2 regions of the Pseudomonas sp. B1-22 genome follow, and region 1 is predicted to be linked to the other one. Evidence: predicted binding sites of a transcription regulator. Region 1 holds the regulator's gene; the other holds the start of a gene.
What was found. Region 1 encodes FliA, which starts transcription of late flagellar genes. Its sites were predicted from a motif close to CTAAAGTTTNNNNNNNNNNNGCCGNTAA; they were not measured.
Positions count from the first base shown of each region.

Region 2: the regulator FliA is predicted to act here: its motif matches at 4,329-4,356, upstream of ACQ5BL_RS16365 (methyl-accepting chemotaxis protein).

Region 1 covers NZ_JBCHVH010000002.1:223,872-232,546, reverse strand. The annotation lists gene flhA (flagellar biosynthesis protein FlhA) at 1-1,920, shown strand, start outside; gene flhF (flagellar biosynthesis protein FlhF) at 1,936-3,246, shown strand; gene fleN (flagellar synthesis regulator FleN) at 3,415-4,245, shown strand; gene fliA (RNA polymerase sigma factor FliA) at 4,242-4,991, shown strand; gene ACQ5BL_RS07935 (chemotaxis response regulator CheY) at 5,168-5,542, shown strand; gene ACQ5BL_RS07930 (protein phosphatase CheZ) at 5,562-6,344, shown strand; gene ACQ5BL_RS07925 (chemotaxis protein CheA) at 6,376-8,595, shown strand; gene ACQ5BL_RS07920 (protein-glutamate methylesterase/protein-glutamine glutaminase) at 8,652-8,675, shown strand, end outside.
Region 2 covers NZ_JBCHVH010000004.1:166,523-175,197, reverse strand. The annotation lists gene ACQ5BL_RS16380 (efflux RND transporter permease subunit) at 1-416, shown strand, start outside; gene ACQ5BL_RS16375 (AdeC/AdeK/OprM family multidrug efflux complex outer membrane factor) at 418-1,866, shown strand; gene ACQ5BL_RS16370 (UPF0158 family protein) at 2,110-2,538, opposite strand; gene ACQ5BL_RS16365 (methyl-accepting chemotaxis protein) at 2,639-4,216, opposite strand; gene ACQ5BL_RS16360 (methyl-accepting chemotaxis protein) at 4,666-5,379, opposite strand; partial or broken gene ACQ5BL_RS16355 (methyl-accepting chemotaxis protein) at 5,539-6,579, opposite strand; gene ACQ5BL_RS16350 (16S rRNA (uracil(1498)-N(3))-methyltransferase) at 6,748-7,455, opposite strand; gene tatC (twin-arginine translocase subunit TatC) at 7,452-8,249, opposite strand; gene tatB (Sec-independent protein translocase protein TatB) at 8,246-8,675, opposite strand, start outside.

The sequences.
Region 1 (8,675 bases):
CTGGACTTCGCGGTATTCCCGACCATCCTGCTGGTCGCCACCCTGCTGCGCCTGGCGCTGAACGTCGCCTCCACCCGCGTGGTGCTGCTCCACGGCCATGACGGCCACGCCGCCGCGGGCAAGGTGATCCAGGCCTTTGGCGAGGTGGTGATCGGCGGCAACTACGTGGTCGGTATCGTGGTCTTCGCGATCCTCATGATCATCAACTTCGTGGTGGTGACCAAGGGCGCCGGGCGTATCTCCGAAGTGAGCGCGCGCTTCACCCTCGACGCCATGCCCGGCAAGCAGATGGCCATCGACGCCGACCTCAACGCCGGCCTGATCGAGCAGGCGGAAGCCAAGAAGCGCCGCGCCGAGGTGGCCCAGGAAGCCGACTTCTACGGCTCCATGGACGGTGCCAGCAAGTTCGTCCGCGGCGACGCCGTGGCGGGCCTGCTGATCCTCTTCATCAACCTCATCGGTGGCGTCGCCATCGGCATGCTCCAGCACGCGATGAGCTTCGGCGATGCCGGCAAGGTCTACGCCCTGCTGACCATCGGTGACGGCCTGGTGGCGCAGCTGCCGTCGCTGCTGCTGTCCACCGCCGCGGCGATCATGGTGACCCGCGTCTCCAGCGCCGAGGACATGGGCCAGCAGGTCAACCGGCAGATGTTCGCCTCGCCCAAGGCGCTGGCCATCTCCGCCGCGATCCTGATCGCCATGGGGCTGGTGCCGGGCATGCCGCACATTTCCTTCGTCGGCCTGGGCGGTCTGGCCGCTGGCGGCGCGTATCTGATCTGGCAGCGCCAGCGCCAGGCGGCGCAGCAGGCCGAGCAGGAAACCCAGCGCCAGCAGGAGCTGCTGCCGGCCCAGCGCGCCCAGGAAACCAAGGAGCTGGGCTGGGACGACGTGACCCCGGTGGACATGGTCGGCCTGGAAGTCGGCTACCGCCTGATCCCGCTGGTGGACCGCAACCAGGGCGGCCAGCTGCTGGCGCGGATCAAGGGCGTACGCAAGAAGCTGTCCCAGGACCTGGGCTTCCTGATGCCCTCGGTGCACATCCGCGACAACCTCGACCTGCTGCCCAACGCCTATCGTTTGACGCTGATGGGCGTGAGCGTGGCGGAAGCCGAGATCTACCCGGACCGCGAACTGGCGATCAACCCCGGCCAGGTGTTCGGCACCCTCAACGGCATCGCCGGCAAGGACCCGGCCTTCGGGCTGGAGGCGGTGTGGATCGAGCCGTCCCAGCGCGACCAGGCGCAGTCCCTGGGCTACACCGTGGTGGACGCCAGCACCGTGGTCGCCACCCACCTCAACCAGGTCCTGCACAAGCACGCCCACGAGCTGCTCGGCCACGAGGAAGTCCAGCAACTGATGCAACTGCTGGCCAAGACCTCGCCGAAACTGGCGGAAGAACTGGTGCCGGGGATGATTTCCCTGTCGACCCTGCTCAAGGTCCTGCAGGCGCTGCTGCAGGAGCAGGTTCCGGTGCGCGACATCCGCACCATTGCCGAGGCCATCGCCAACGTTGCCGCCAAGAGTCAAGATCCCGCCGCCATGGTCGCGGCGGTTCGCGTCGCGCTGTCCCGTGCAATCGTGCAAACCATTGTGGGACTAGAGCCGGAGCTGCCTGTGATCACCCTGGAGCCCAGGTTGGAACAGATATTGCTCAATAGTCTTCAGAAGGCCGGACAGGGCTCCGAAGACGGCATGTTGCTGGAGCCCGGAATGGCAGAGAAGCTGCAACGCTCGATGGTCGAGGCGGCGCAGCGCCAGGAAATGCTTGGCAAGCCGGCGATCCTGCTGGTGGCCGGCCCGGTCCGCGCGATGATGTCCCGGTTCGCGCGGATGGCGGTCCCCACCATGCACGTGCTGGCTTACCAGGAAATCCCGGATAACAAGCAAGTAACGATCGTTGCCACCGTTGGGCAGAATTGATTGAGGTCCCAGGCCATGCAGGTAAAACGCTTCTTCGCCGCTGATATGCGTCAGGCCATGAAACTGGTGCGTGACGAGCTAGGCCCGGATGCCGCGATCATCGGCAATCGCCGTGTCGCCGGTGGCGTCGAACTGACCGCGGCGCTGGATTACCAGGCCCCGGCGGCAGCCAGCAAGCCGAACCCGGCGCTGGAAGCCGAGCTGCGCAAGACCCAGGCGCGCATCGCCCAGGCCAAGGCCGAGCTGAGCGAGCCGACCCGCATGAGCGAGGCCGTGCGCAAGGACCGTCAAATGTACGACGCGCAGCCGCCGCGCCGCAGCGCCGCCGAGACCCTTGCCGAAGCCATGGCCGCACCGGTCGCCCCGGCGGCTGCCAACGTCGGCCAGCAGGCGCTTGAAGCCATGCGCTTCGAGCTCAACGGCCTGCGTGAACTGATCGAAGTGCAACTGGGCTCCATCGCCTGGAACCAGCTGCAGAGCCAGCGTCCGAAGCAGGCCAACCTGTGGCGTCGCCTGCAGCGCATGGGCCTGCCGGCGGACCTGTCGCGCAGCCTGCTGGAAAAGGTCGCCTCCATCGCCGAGCCGAAACAGGCCTGGCGCATGCTGCTGGCGCACCTGGCGCGCTCCATCAACACGCCGGAAACCGATCTGCTGGAAGAGGGCGGGGTGGTTGCGCTGGTCGGTCCGGCCGGCATGGGCAAGACCACCACCCTGGCCAAGCTCGCCGCCCGCTACGTACTGAAGTACGGCGCGCAGAGCATCGCCCTGGTGTCCATGGACAGCTTCCGCATCGGCGCCCAGGAGCAGATCAAGACCCTCGGCCGCATCCTCAACGTGCCGGTGACCCTGGTCGATCCCGGCCAGTCGCTGATCCAGGCCATGGCCCCGCTGGCGCGCAAACGCCTGGTGCTGATCGATACCGCCGGCCTGCCGGCCAACGATCCGGCGCTGCGCATGCAGCTCGAAGCCCTGGCCGCGCAGAGCCTGAACGTGAAGAACTACCTGGTGCTGGCCGCGACCAGCCAGAGCCAGGTGCTCAAGGCCGCCTGGCAGAACTATCGTTCCTGTGGACTGGCCGGATGCATCCTGACCAAACTGGACGAAGCCGGCAGCCTCGGCGAGGCGCTCGCTCTGGCAATTGGCCAGCGTCTCCCGGTAGCCTATCTGGCGGACGGTCCGAAGATTCCGGATGATCTGCAGATTGCGCGCAGCCACCAGCTGGTCAGCCGCGCGGTGAGCCTGCAGGCACCGGAAGAGCCGAGCGAGGAGGCCATGGCCGACATGTTCGCCGGCCTGTACCAGCAGCCGGTGCGTCGCGCCAGCTGAACGAATTGAACGGCCCCATGGTGGGGTGACGGGCGGCCAGGTGGGTCGCCCGGCAAGGCGGATGCTCTGGGAGACGATCCGCGAACGCCGGAAGCGGTAGAGCACCGCAGCCGGCAAGGCCGCAGCGCCAGGGGGCGCGGCGGCTGATTGACGAGACAAGGTATTGATATGGGCATGCATCCTGTACAGGTAATCGCAGTCACCGGTGGCAAGGGTGGTGTTGGCAAGACCAACGTGTCGGTGAACCTGTCGCTGGCGCTGGCCGACCTCGGCCGCCGCGTCATGCTGCTGGACGCCGACCTGGGCCTGGCCAACGTCGACGTGCTGCTGGGCCTGACGCCCAAGCGCACGCTGGCCGATGTGATCGAAGGCGAGTGCGACCTGCGCGACGTGATCCTCCAGGGGCCCGGCGGCGTGCGCATCGTCCCGGCGGCTTCCGGCACGCAGAGCATGGTGCACCTCACGCCGATGCAGCACGCCGGCCTGATCCAGGCCTTCAGTGACATCAGCGACAACATCGACGTACTGGTGGTGGACACCGCCGCCGGCATCGGCGACTCGGTGGTGAGCTTCGTTCGCGCCGCCCAGGAAGTGCTGCTGGTCGTTTGTGATGAACCTACTTCCATCACCGACGCCTACGCTTTGATCAAGCTGCTCAACCGCGACTACGGCATGACCCGCTTCCGTGTGCTGGCGAACATGGCCCACAGCCCCCAGGAGGGCCGCAACCTGTTCGCCAAGCTGACCAAGGTCACCGACCGCTTCCTCGATGTGGCGCTGCAGTACGTCGGCGCCATTCCGTACGATGAGTCGGTTCGCAAGGCGGTGCAGAAGCAGCGTTCGGTGTATGAGGCGTTCCCGCGCAGCAAGGCTTCCCTGGCCTTCCGCGCGATAGCGCAGAAAGTCGACAGCTGGCCGCTGCCGGCCAACCCGCGTGGGCACCTGGAGTTCTTCGTCGAGCGCCTGGTGCAGCATCCGACCACGGGTTCGGCCGTATGATGACGGCCTCCGGAGCGCGTATGTACAGCAAGGCGCAGGCGCAGAACTCCCAGGACCAACTGATCCAGCGGTACGCGCCGCTGGTCAAGCGTATCGCCTATCACCTGCTGGGCCGTCTGCCGGCCAGCGTGCAGGTGGAGGACCTGATGCAGGCCGGCATGATCGGCCTGCTGGAAGCGGCGAAGAAATACGACGCCGGCAAGGGCGCGAGCTTCGAGACCTATGCCGGCATCCGCATCCGTGGCGCCATGCTCGACGAAGTGCGCAAGGGCGACTGGGCCCCGCGTTCGGTGCACCGCAATTCCCGCATGGTCAGTGACGCCATCCGCGCCGTCGAGGCCAGAACCGGTCGTGACGCTAAAGATCAGGAAGTTGCTGCCGAACTCAATATGAGCCTCGAAGAGTATTACGGCATCCTGAGCGACACCCAGGGCAGCCGCCTGTACAGCTTCGACGATCTGCTGCAGGACGGCGAGCAGGGCAGCGGCCTGGCCGAAGACGCTTCGCACCAGGGCAGCGAGCCCTCCCACGGCCTGGAAGACGAACGCTTCCAGGCGGCGCTGGCCGATGCCATTACCAAGCTGCCCGAGCGCGAGCGGCTGGTGCTGGCCCTGTACTACGACGAGGAGCTCAACCTCAAGGAGATCGGCGAAGTGCTGGGCGTCAGCGAGTCCCGGGTCAGTCAGCTGCACAGCCAGTGCGCCGCGCGCCTGCGGGCGCGTCTGGCGGAGTGGCGCGCGCACTGAGGTTCGGGTAGTTTCGCGTCGGCTTTTTCGTAGGCTTCAGATTTAGATTTCAGAATTCTTTCGGGCGACGTCCCTTTGACGCCGCCCACACGGGATGAGCGCACGCCGCTCAATGAATTGACGGCACGCCCGCCAGGACGTGCCTGGTATCGATGGAGGTCGGTTTGGACAAGAATATGAAAATTCTCATCGTGGACGACTTCTCCACGATGAGGCGCATCATCAAGAACCTCCTGCGTGACCTGGGGTTCACCAACACCGCAGAGGCCGACGACGGCACCACTGCGCTGCCGATGCTGCACAGCGGCAACTTCGACTTCCTCGTCACCGACTGGAACATGCCCGGCATGACCGGCATCGACCTGTTGCGCGCTGTGCGTGCCGACGAGCGCCTGAAGCACCTGCCGGTGCTGATGGTCACCGCCGAGGCCAAGCGCGACCAGATCATCGAAGCGGCCCAGGCCGGGGTCAACGGCTATGTGGTCAAGCCTTTCACCGCTCAGGTGCTGAAAGAAAAGATCGAGAAGATTTTCGAGCGGGTCGGCAGCTGAGGCTGACAGAGAGGGCGTCATGGATCTCAACGAATCCGCGGGTGACTTCGAGTCGACCCTGAAAAAACACGCGCGCGAATTGGTCGACTGCCTCGAACGCGGCGAAGTCCAGACCGCCGTGCAGCTGATCTCCGAGCTCAACCAGGCGCGCGATCGCGGGCTTTACCAGGAAGTCGGCAAGCTCACCCGCGAGCTGCACAATGCCATCGTCAACTTCCAGATCGACCCCAACTCCCGCCACGCCGAGGAGATGTCGCAGATCGCCGACGCCACCGATCGTCTCTCCTACGTGGTGAAGATGACCGAGAAGGCGGCCAACCGCACCATGGACCTGGTGGAAGAGTGCACCCCGGTGGTCATGCACATCGAGACCCAGGCCAAGGAACTGCAGGAAGACTGGGCGCGCTTCATGCGCCGCGAGCTGGGCCCGGAGGCCTTCCGCGAGCTGGCCAAGCGCGTCGAGCAATTCCTCTACATCAGCGCCCAGGACAGCCGCAAGCTTTCCGCGCACCTCAACGACATTCTTCTGGCGCAGGACTTCCAGGACCTCACCGGTCAGGTGATCAAGCGCGTCACCAAGCTGGTCACCGAGGTCGAGTCGAACCTGGTCAAGCTGGTCTGGATGGCCGGCCAGGTGGACCGCTACGCGGGCATCGAGCATGACTACCAGGGCATGAGCGAGGCCGTCGAAAAAGAAAGATCGTCCAAGGGTGAAGGTCCGCAAATCGCTGCCGATACAAGAAAGGACGTCGTATCCGGTCAGGACGATGTCGACGACCTGTTGTCCAGCCTTGGTTTTTAAGCGTCCGCTGACGCTGTAGAGGGAGCACCGAATGAGCTTCGACGCCGATGACGAGATCCTCCAGGACTTTCTGGTGGAGGCCGGCGAGATCCTCGAGCAGCTGTCCGAGCAACTGGTCGAGCTGGAAAGCCGACCCGATGACATGGACCTGCTCAATGCGATTTTCCGTGGGTTCCACACCGTCAAGGGTGGCGCGGGCTTCCTCCAGCTGAACGCGTTGGTGGAGTGCTGCCACATCGCCGAGAACGTGTTCGACATCCTGCGCAAGGGCGAACGCCGTGTGGACGCCGAGCTCATGGACGTGGTCCTGCAGGCGCTGGATACCGTCAACGTGATGTTCCAGCAGGTGCGCGATGCCGAAGAGCCGACTCCGGCGACTCCCGAGCTGCTGGCCGCGCTGTCGCGCCTGGCCGAGCCGGGTGGCAGCGAGCCGGCCGAAGCACCGCAAGCCGTCGAGCCTGAGCCGGTTGCGGAAGCTCCCGCCGCCTACGGCGACATCACCGATGCCGAGTTCGAGCAACTGATGGATGCTCTCGAACCGACCGCCGACGCACCGGCTGCACCGATTGGCGCGGGTGGCGACGACATCACCGATGACGAATTCGAGGCGCTGCTCGACCAGCTGCACGGCAAGGGCCAGTTCGGTGGGGCCCAGTCGCCCGCCAGCGCCGCGCCTGCCGCGAGCGAAGCCGCGCCGGCCGCCAGCTCGGGTGACGACATCACCGACGACGAGTTCGAAGCGCTGCTCGACCAGCTGCATGGCAAGGGCCAGTTCACCGGTGCGAAGGATGAGCCGGTGGCCGCCGCCCCTGTGGAAAAAATCGAGAAAGCCGCCGAGGCACCCGCTGCCGGTGGCGACGACAACATCACCGACGACGAATTCGAGAAGCTGCTCGACGAGCTGCACGGCAAGGGCCAGTTCACCGGCGCGAAGGAAGAGCCGGTCGCCGCCGCCAAGCCCGTTGCCAAACCGGCCGCCGCGCCGCAGCCGGCCAAGGCTGCCGCGGCACCCGCTGCGGCCAAGGCGGTCGCCAAGCCCGCCGAGGCTCCGCGTGCCGCCGCCGCCGAGAAGCCGGCGAACGAGGCGGAAACCACGGTGCGCGTGGACACCGCGCGCCTCGACGAAATCATGAACATGGTTGGCGAACTGGTGCTGGTGCGTAACCGCCTGGTGCGCCTGGGCGCCAACAGCGGCGACGAGGCGATGGCCAAGGCCGTGTCGAACCTCGACGTGGTCACCGCCGACCTGCAGTCGGCGGTGATGAAGACCCGCATGCAGCCGATCAAGAAAGTCTTCGGCCGCTTCCCGCGGCAGGTCCGCGACCTGGCGCGCAACCTGAAGAAAGAGATCAACCTGGAGCTGATCGGCGAAGAGACCGACCTGGACAAGAACCTGGTCGAGGCCCTGGCCGACCCGCTGGTACACCTGGTGCGCAACGCGGTGGACCATGGCATCGAAGGTCCGGACGAGCGCGAAGCCGCCGGCAAGGCGCGTTCCGGCCGGGTGGTGCTGTCCGCCGAGCAGGAAGGCGACCACATCCTGCTGTCGATCTCCGACGACGGCAAGGGCATGGACCCGGATGTGCTGCGCGCCAAGGCGGTGGAGAAGGGCCTGCTGGACAAGGACGCCGCCGACCGCCTCTCCGAGTCCGAGTGCTACAACCTGATCTTCGCCCCGGGCTTCTCGACCAAGACCGAGATTTCCGACGTCTCCGGCCGCGGTGTCGGCATGGACGTGGTGAAGACCAAGATTTCCCAGCTCAACGGCATCATCAACATCTACTCGACCAAGGGCCAGGGTTCGAAGATCGTCATCAAGGTCCCGCTGACCCTGGCGATCATGCCGACCCTGATGGTGATGCTGGGCAACCAGGCCTTCGCCTTCCCGCTGGTGAACGTCAACGAGATCTTCCACCTCGACCTGTCGAACACCAATGTGGTCGATGGTCAGGAAGTGGTGATCGTCCGCGACAAGGCCCTGCCGCTGTTCTACCTCAAGCGCTGGCTGGTGCCGGGCGCCGAGTACGAAGAGCAGGGCGAGGGCCATGTGGTGATCCTCTCCGTGGGCACCCAGCGCATCGGCTTCGTGGTCGACCAGCTGGTGGGCCAGGAAGAGGTGGTCATCAAGCCGCTGGGCAAGATGCTGCAGGGCACGCCGGGCATGGCCGGGGCGACCATCACCGGTGACGGGCGCATCGCCCTGATCCTCGATGTGCCGAGCATGCTCAAGCGCTACGCGCGGCGTATCTGATTCTTGCGCGCACGGGGACGCCCGCGCGCGCGGCAAGGCTTTATTCAGGAGTGTCTATGGCTGTCAAAGTCCTGGTGGTG
Region 2 (8,675 bases), on a different contig from region 1:
GTGCGCTGCTGGCGACCTCCATGCGCGGCCTGTCCAACGACGTGTTCTTCCAGGTGGGCCTGTTGACGACCATCGGCCTGTCGGCGAAGAACGCGATCCTCATCGTGGAGTTCGCCAAGGAGCTGCACGAGCGCGAGGGCAAGCGCATCGTCGATGCGGCCATCGAGGCGTGCCGGATGCGTTTGCGTCCGATCGTCATGACCTCCCTGGCGTTCATCCTCGGCGTGGTGCCGCTGGCGATTTCCTCCGGTGCAGGCTCGGGCAGCCAGCACGCGATTGGTACCGGCGTGATCGGCGGCATGGTCACTGCGACCGTCCTGGCGATCTTCTGGGTGCCGTTGTTCTATGTGGTGGTGAGCACCCTGTTCAAGGACGCCGCGTCCAAGGAACAGGAAGCCACCGAGAAGGGCCATTGATATGAGAAAGTCCCTCTTGTCCCTTGCGATCGCCGCCGGCGTGTTGTCCGGCTGCTCGCTGATCCCCGACTACGAGCGCCCCGAGGCGCCCGTGGCCGCGGCCTACCCGCAGGGCGAAGCCTACGATGCGGCGAAACCGGCCAACGCCGGCGCTGACATCGGCTGGCGCGAGTTCTTCAAGGACCCGCAGCTGCAGCTTCTGGTCGAAGTGTCGCTGGAGAACAACCGCGACCTGCGCGTCGCCGCGTTGAACATCGAAGCCTACCGGGCGCAGTACCGCATCCAGCGGGCCGACCTGTTCCCGGCGGTGGATGCCAACGCCAGCGGCTCGCGCCAGCACGTGCCGGGCGATCTGTCGCAGACCGGTCACTCGACCATCACCAGCCAGTACGGCGCGACCCTGGGCGTCACCGCCTGGGAAGTCGACCTGTTCGGCCGCCTGCGTGCCCTGCGCGACCAGGCACTGGAAACCTACTTCGCCAGCGAACAGGCACGCCGCAGCACCCAGACCAGCCTGGTGGCCAACGTCGCCAACGCCTACCTCACGCTGCGTGCCGACCAGGCCCAGCTGGAGCTGGCCCGCAACACCCTGGCGACCTACCAGAAAAGCTACGACCTGACCAAGCGCAGCCACGAGGTGGGTGCCGCCTCGGCACTGGACCTGGCCCAGGCGCAGACCTCGGTGGAGCGTGCCCGCGCGATCTCGACGCAGTACACGCGCCTGGTCGCCCAGGACCAGAATGCCCTGGTGCTGCTGCTCGGCTCCGGCCTGCCGGCCGATCTGCCCAAGGGCGGCGATCTGTCCGACGACCTGTTGGCCACCGTACCGGCGGGCCTGCCGTCCGACCTGCTGCAACGTCGCCCGGACATCATCCAGGCCGAGCACCAGCTCAAGGCCGCTAACGCCAACATCGGCGCGGCGCGTGCGGCGTTCTTCCCGCGCATCAGCCTGACCGCCAACGCCGGCAGCCTGAGTCCGGACCTTTCCGGGCTGTTCGACGGCGGTTCCGGCAGCTGGCTGTTCCAGCCGTCCATCAGCCTGCCGATCTTCAATGCCGGCGCCCTGCAGGCCAGCCTGGACCTGGCGAAGGTGCAGAAGGACATCAACGTGGCGCAGTACGAGAAAGCCATCCAGACGGCCTTCTCCGAAGTCGCCGACGGCCTCGCCGCCCGCGGTACCTTCGGCGAGCAGCTGCAGGCGCAGCGGGCGCTGGTGGATGCCAGCGACCGCTACTATCGCCTGGCCGATCATCGCTACCGCACCGGGGTGGACAACTACCTGACCCTGCTCGATGCCCAGCGCTCGCTGTACAGCGCTCAGCAGCAGCTGATCAGCGACCGCCTGAACCAGCTGACCAGCGAGGTGAACCTGTACAAGGCCCTCGGTGGCGGCTGGAGCGAAAGCGCGGCGCAAGCCAAGCCGATCTCCAACGAGGCGCCGCAAGGCTGATCGTTACTGGTTGGAAAATGAAAACGCCGCCCCTCGGGGCGGCGTTTTTGTGTGTGCGGGATGCGCGGGGCGGCCAATCGCGGACGGAGCCCGCTCCTACGGGGGGCTGCGGGGCTGACCTGTAGGAGCGCCCCATGGGCGCGATCGCGGGCATGGCCCGCTCCTACAGGGGAACTCCTGCGCGAACCCCGACGATCTGCGCCGCCCTACATCGAGGCTCGGCGTGGGGGCGGGCATTGCCAACTACAACATGGCACTCCGCGTCGCCGGCTGAATGTGGTTATCCGCCAGCCAGTCCAGCGCACACTCGCGCAGGCGCTCGGCCTGGTAGGCGTACCAGGCCTGGAGCAGCTCCGGATAGCCCATCAGCACATGCCGGAAGGCCTTGAACGGCTTGCGCCCCTCGATGGCGTTGGCCAGGGCGGAATAGGCGTGGGGCTCGGGCACTTCGCGCAGGAAGTCGCGCATCAGCTCCAGCGACTGGCCGCTGCTCAGCGGCTCGATGGGCAGCAGGCGCTCCGGCTCGCGGTGCAGCAGTTCGGCCAGCTCGGGGTCCGGGTCGTCTTCGGGGATCAGCAGCACCTGGCCGCTGAACAGGTCCAGGTAGTGATCGATCCCCTGGGTATCGAGCGCGAAGGCCAGTTCGTCGAGGTCGATGGTCAGCGGGCGCATGGTCACTCTCCCAAGGTGGCGGGTATCCGATGCTACGCCATGCGCATGACAACTGTCCTGCCGCTGCCGGTCGGCGCGGGAGCACCGACCGGTTGGCGCGTCACAGGCGGAAGCGTCCCACCTGCACTTGCAGTTCATTGCCCAGGCGCGCCAGTTCGCTGCTGGAGCCGGCGGTCTGTTCGCTGGCGGCGGCGGACTGCTCGGCGATCTCGCGCACCTGCACCACGCTGCGGTTGATCTCCTCGGCCACGCTGCTCTGCTGTTCGGCGGCGGAGGCGATCTGCAGGTTCATGCCCTGGATGTCGGCCACGGTACGGGCGATCTCGCCCAGCGCCTCGCCGGCGCGGCGGGTCAGTTCCACCGAGCTGCCGGTCAGGCGACGGCTGTCGTCCATGCGCGCCACCGCTTCCTGGGCGCCGCGTTGCAGGCCGGCGATCAGGCCCTCGATCTCGGCGGTGGACTGCTGGGTGCGCTTGGCCAGCCCGCGCACCTCGTCGGCCACCACGGCGAAACCGCGCCCGGCCTCGCCGGCGCGGGCTGCCTCGATTGCGGCGTTGAGCGCCAGCAGGTTGGTCTGTTCGGCCACCGACTTGATCACGTCCAGCACGCTGCCGATCTTCTCGCTTTCCTGGCGCAGCGACTCCATGGCCTCGGCGGAGCGATCCACCTCGCTGGCCAGGCGGTCGATCTGCGCCACCGCATCGCGCACCACCTGGTCGCCCTGGCGGGCCTGCTGGTCCGCCTGCCGGGCGGCGAGGGAGGCCTGCTCGGCGTTGCGCGCGACTTCCTGCACGGTGGCGGCCATCTCGTGGATGGCGCTGGCCACCTGCTCGGTTTCCACGCGCTGGGCATTGACCCCGGCGCGGGTCTGCTCGGTGACGGCGGAGAGTTCGTCGGCGGCCGTGGCCAGTTGCCCGACGCTGCCGCCGAGCTGGCCGATCAGCCGCGCCAGGTTCTCGCGCATGCGCAGCATGACGCGTTGCAGCTGCCCCAGCTCATCGGGGCGCTGCAGGTTCAGGTCGCGCGCCAGGCCCCGGGACAGGTCGCCTTCTGCGATGTACTCGGCCAGCTCCAGCGCCTCATGCAGCGGGCGGACGATCTGCCGGTTGATGGCCCAGCCGGAAAGCAGGCCGAAGGCCAGGGCGAGGACCGCGATGAGGATCAGCCGGGTCTTGGCGGCGGCGGTCTCCTCGCTGTTGCGCTGGAGGGTATCGTCGTACAGGCGGGTGCTGGCGCCGAGCATCGCCTGGCTGGCGTCGTCCAGCTCCTGGCGCGCCTGCTGCGTGGCGGTGACGCCGGAACGGCTCAGGCCGTTGAAGGCCGCGCGGTAGTCGGTCACCGCCTGGCGCGCCGCACTCAGCTGCGTTGCGTCGATGTCGCTGCCGCTCAGGCGCCGCTCGATCAGCGCGAGCATCTTCGAGCTGTACTGCTCGACCCGCTCGGCCTGGGCACGGTCGCCACCCAGTTCGAATTGCAGGCGGGCGAGGTTGGCTTGCTGGCCGAGATTGCTCAGTTCGGTGAGGGCCGCCAGTTGCTCGCCGCGCCGGGCCTGGTTATCCAGGCTGCGCAGGCCGCCGAGCAGGACCAGCAGGGTGAGGAACAGGAGGATGCCGAATCCCACCACCAGCTTGAGGCTGACGTTCAGACGTCCCAGCTGGACTACTAACCAATCGTACATGTCGAAAGCTCCAGAAAGGCTTCGCCACGGGATCGACGGCCCGGGGCAGGGAGGATCGGGAGGAGGCAGATGAGGCGGTTTTTTCTCGGGACGCATCTGTGTGCGTCAGAGGGTATCGGCGGATTTTTCGGAAACTGAAGGGCAGGAATGGTCACGATTTGCTCTCTTGGGGGGAGGCTTGCTCGCGAATCACTCCGGTAGCGTCTTTTTTGTAGGAGCGCGCCATGCGCGCGAATCGCGGGCATGGCCCGCTCCTACAAGGGGGCGCGAGTTTCGAGCAGGGTTCGTAGGATGGGTGGAGCTTGCGATACCCATCAGAAGTGTTCGTGCGGGAAACGATGGGTATCGCTTCGCTCCACGCCATCCTACGGACCGATCGAAGACAGGGCGCAGGGCAATGAGCAGAAAAAAGGCCCGCATTGCGCGGGCCTTTTCCATCCGGTTGGCGATCAGACGCGGAAGCGGCTGACCAGCACCTGCAGCTCGTTGCCCAGGCGCGCCAGCTCCATGCTGGAGGCGGCGGTTTCCTCGCTGGCGGCGGCGGTCTGCTCGGAGATGTCGCGCACGTTCATCACGCTGCGGTTGATCTCCTCGGCCACGGCGCTCTGCTGCTCGGAGGCGGCGGCGATCTGCTGGTTCATCGACTGGATGGTCGACACGGTGCGGGTGATCGCGCCCAGGCGCTCGCCGGCGCGGCGGGTCAGGTCGACGGTGCTGACGGTCAGCTCGCGGCTGGTCTCCATCATCTGCACGGCCTGCTGGGTACCGCTCTGCAGGCCGGCGATCAGCTCCTCGATTTCCTCGGTGGACGATTGGGTGCGCTGCGCCAGGGCACGCACTTCATCGGCCACCACGGCGAAGCCGCGGCCGGCATCGCCGGCGCGAGCGGCCTCGATGGCGGCGTTGAGCGCCAGCAGGTTGGTCTGCTCGGCCACGGCCTTGATCACGTCCAGCACGCTGCCGATCTTCTCGCTTTCGCGCTTGAGCTTGAGCACCGACTCGTTGGAGCGGTCGACTTCGCCGGCCAGGCGGTCCATCTGCCCGACCGCTTCGTTGACCGCGCCTTCGCCGTCGCGGGCCTGGCGGTCGGCGGTGGAGGCGGCCTCGGAGGCTTCCTCGGCGTTGCGCGCAACCTCCTGCACGGTGGCGGCCATCTCGTTCATGGCGGTGGCGACCTGGTCGGTCTCGCTCTTCTGGTTGTTCACCCCGGCGCTGGTCTGCTCGGTGACCGCGGACAGCTCCTCGGCCGCGCTGGCGATCTGCGTCACGCCGTCGTGGATGCGACCGATCAGCTCGCGCAGGGACAGGTTCATGCGCTGCATGCTCTTCTGCAGCTGGCCCAGTTCGTCGGAGCGGCTGGTAGGGATGTCGCGGGAGAGGTCGCCGTCGGCAATGCGTTCGGCATGGCCCAGCACCTCGCGCAGCGGATTGACGATCTGCCCGGTGATGATCCACGCGGCAATCAGCCCGAGCACCAGGGCGATCAGTGTGGCCAGGCCCAGCAGGGTCTTGGCCTGGGCGACGCCGGCGTCGCGCTTGGCGGTTTCGCTGACGGTGAGTTCGTTGCTGATCTTCTCGATCTGGACCCCGCTGTCGCGCATGCGATCACGGGCGGACTGACTGGCGTTGACCTCGTTGCGATAGGTGTCGAGCGCCGCCCGATAGGCCGCCAGGGCGTCGAGGGCGCTCTGGTAGTCGGTGGCCAGGTCGGCCGGAGCGCTCTGCATGCCCGCCTGTACGGCCTGGGTGGCCTGCTGGAGGCCATTGACAGCGGTCTGCTCCAGCGCGGGATTGTCGACGCTGGTGTAGGCGAGTACCTGGAAGCGCGCCGCCATCACCTGGCGGCCCAGGCTGGCCAGCGCCTGCAGTTGCCGGGGCGACTCGAGACTGCTGCTGGCGACCAGTTTCTGTTCGGCCTTCTCCAGGCCGCCGGTGATCAGCGCGGCATTGTGGATCAGGTTCTGCTTGGCGGCATCACGGGCGGCGAAGGACTTCAGCAGTTCGTCATACAGTCGGCGGTACTCCGTGAGCAGTTCTTGCTGCTGGTCCAGCTTGCGACGGTCCTGTGCCTCGCTGAACTTGGCGGAGATAGCCTTTTGGCGCTGCTCCAGCTGGTCCAGGGCGTCGACCACCAGCTTGGCGTCTTCCGGCGCACGGGTGGACTGGAACTTCAGACGGGCAATGCGCAGGTCCTTGGCGCCCGCCACCAGTTCGGAAATCTCGCCGAGCTTGTCGCCCCGGTTGATCACGTTGCTCAGGTTGATCCAGCCGGTGAGGGCGATCAGCAAGGTGAGCAGCAGCACCAGGCCGAAGCCTGCGGCGAGTTTGAGTTTGACACTGAGGTTGTTGAACCAGCGGAACATGGCGGCGGGGCTCCAGCGATGAACAGGGCCGGTACGCATGGCTGAGCAGGGAATGCGCAGAGTGGGAACGACCGGTATCGCAGGTATCGGCGCCAGGGGCGGGAACTGAAGCGTCTGGTGGAGATTTTCTGACTGGCGGTTCAAGCCGGAAACCGCATGGTTTCCGGCTTAGAACAGGCGTGCCAGGAGTGCGGTGACGGCGGTTTCGACGCGCAGGATGCGCTCGCCGAGCTGGACCGGGGCGAGGCCGGCTTCGCGGAGTTTTTCCACCTCGTAGGGAATCCAGCCGCCCTCCGGGCCGATCGCCAGGGTGACGGGCTCCGTCAGCGCCCGCGGGCACTCCGGCCAGGGACCGGGATGGCCGATCAGGCCGAAGCTGCCCGCTGCCATGGCTGGCAGGCGATCCTCGACGAAGGGCTTGAAGCGCTTCTCGATGATCACCTCGGGCAGCACGGTGTCGCGGGCCTGCTCGAGGCCGAGGATCAGTTGCTCGCGCACCGCGTCGGGTTCGAGGAAGGGAGTCTGCCAGAAGCTCTTTTCCACCCGGTAGCTGTTGAGCAGTACCAGGCGCGGAACGCCCATGGCGGCGACGGTCTGCAGCACGCGGCGGAGCATTTTCGGGCGGGGCAGGGCGAGCAGCAGGGTGAGCGGCAGCTTGGCCGGCGGGGCCTGGTCGAAGCTGACCTGCAGCTCGGCCTCGTTGGCTTCCAGGCGCAGCAGGCGGCCTTCGCCCATCGGTCCGCCGAGGCGGCCGACGCGCAGGCGGTCGCCGCTTTCGGCGCGGTGGACCTCTTGCATGTGGGTCAGGCGGCGGTCACGCAGGATCACGCGATCCGCCGCAACGAAGTCGGCGTCGTCGAGCAGCAGCAGGTTCACGGGCGGGTCGCCGGCGGCTGGTCGCCCTTGGATGGGTCTTCTTCGGTTTCCGGCCCGCGCTTGCGGATCAGGTGGCTGAACAGCACGCCGGCCTCGAACAGCATCCACATCGGTACCGCCAGCAGGGTCTGCGACATCGGGTCCGGCGGGGTGAGGATCATGCCGACCACGAAGCAGCCGATGATCACGTAGGGGCGGATCTTCTTCAGGTAGGCCACGTCGACCACCCCGATCCATACCAGCAGCACGGTGGCCACGGGAATCTCGAAGGCCACGCCGAAGGCGAACAGCAGGGTGAGGAAGTCCAGGTAGCTGTTGATGTCGGTCATCGGCGTCACGCCTTCCGGGGCCTGGCCGAGGAAGAAGTGGAACATCAACGGGAACACCAGGAAGTAGGCGAAGGCCATGCCGGCGTAGAACAGCACGATGCTGGAGGCCAGCAGCGGCAGGGCGACGCGCTTCTCGTGCTTGTACAGCCCCGGGGCGATGAAGCCCCAGACCTGGCCGAGGATCACCGGCATGGCGAGCAGCACGGCGACGATCATGGTCAGCTTCAGCGGCGCAAGGAAGGCCGATGCCGGGTCGATGGCGATCATGGTCGCGCCTTCGGGCAGGAAGCGCCGCAGCGGCTCGGAGGCCAGGGCGTAGATCTTCTGCGAGAAGTACAAGAGGCCGATGAAGATCACGAAGATCGCGATCACGCAGCGCAGCAGGCGCGTACGCAGCTCGGTCAGGTGCGAGACCAGGGGCATTTCCTGGTCGTTTTCGGGCTGGTCGGGTTTTTCGGCGCTCATGGGTTACGCGGCGTCTCGGACGAAGCGGGCGGCTGGCTCGGTTGCGGCGCCTGGGGCGCGGCGGTCGGCTCGGCCGGTGCGGCGGGGGCCGCTTCCGGGCTGGCGGTGGGCGCTAGGCCCATGCCCGGCAGGTTGTTCAGGCGGCTGTTGGGCGCAATGCTCGGCGCCGCGGGCGGCTCGGCCGGCGTGCCCTGGCCTTCGGGCTGGGCCGGCTGTTGCGGATTGAAGGCTTCCCGGGCCTGGTCTTGCAGGTCGGTCAGCGGCGCCATCAGCTTCTTGGCTTCCTGCTCCATCTGCAGGATGTGCTCGTTGTGCAACTGGCGGCGGATTTCATCCGCACCCAGCTCACGCTCCACTTCCGTCTTGATGGCATTGAAGCTGCGCTTGAGCCGGCCGATCCACAGGCCGGCGGTGCGCGCGGCACCC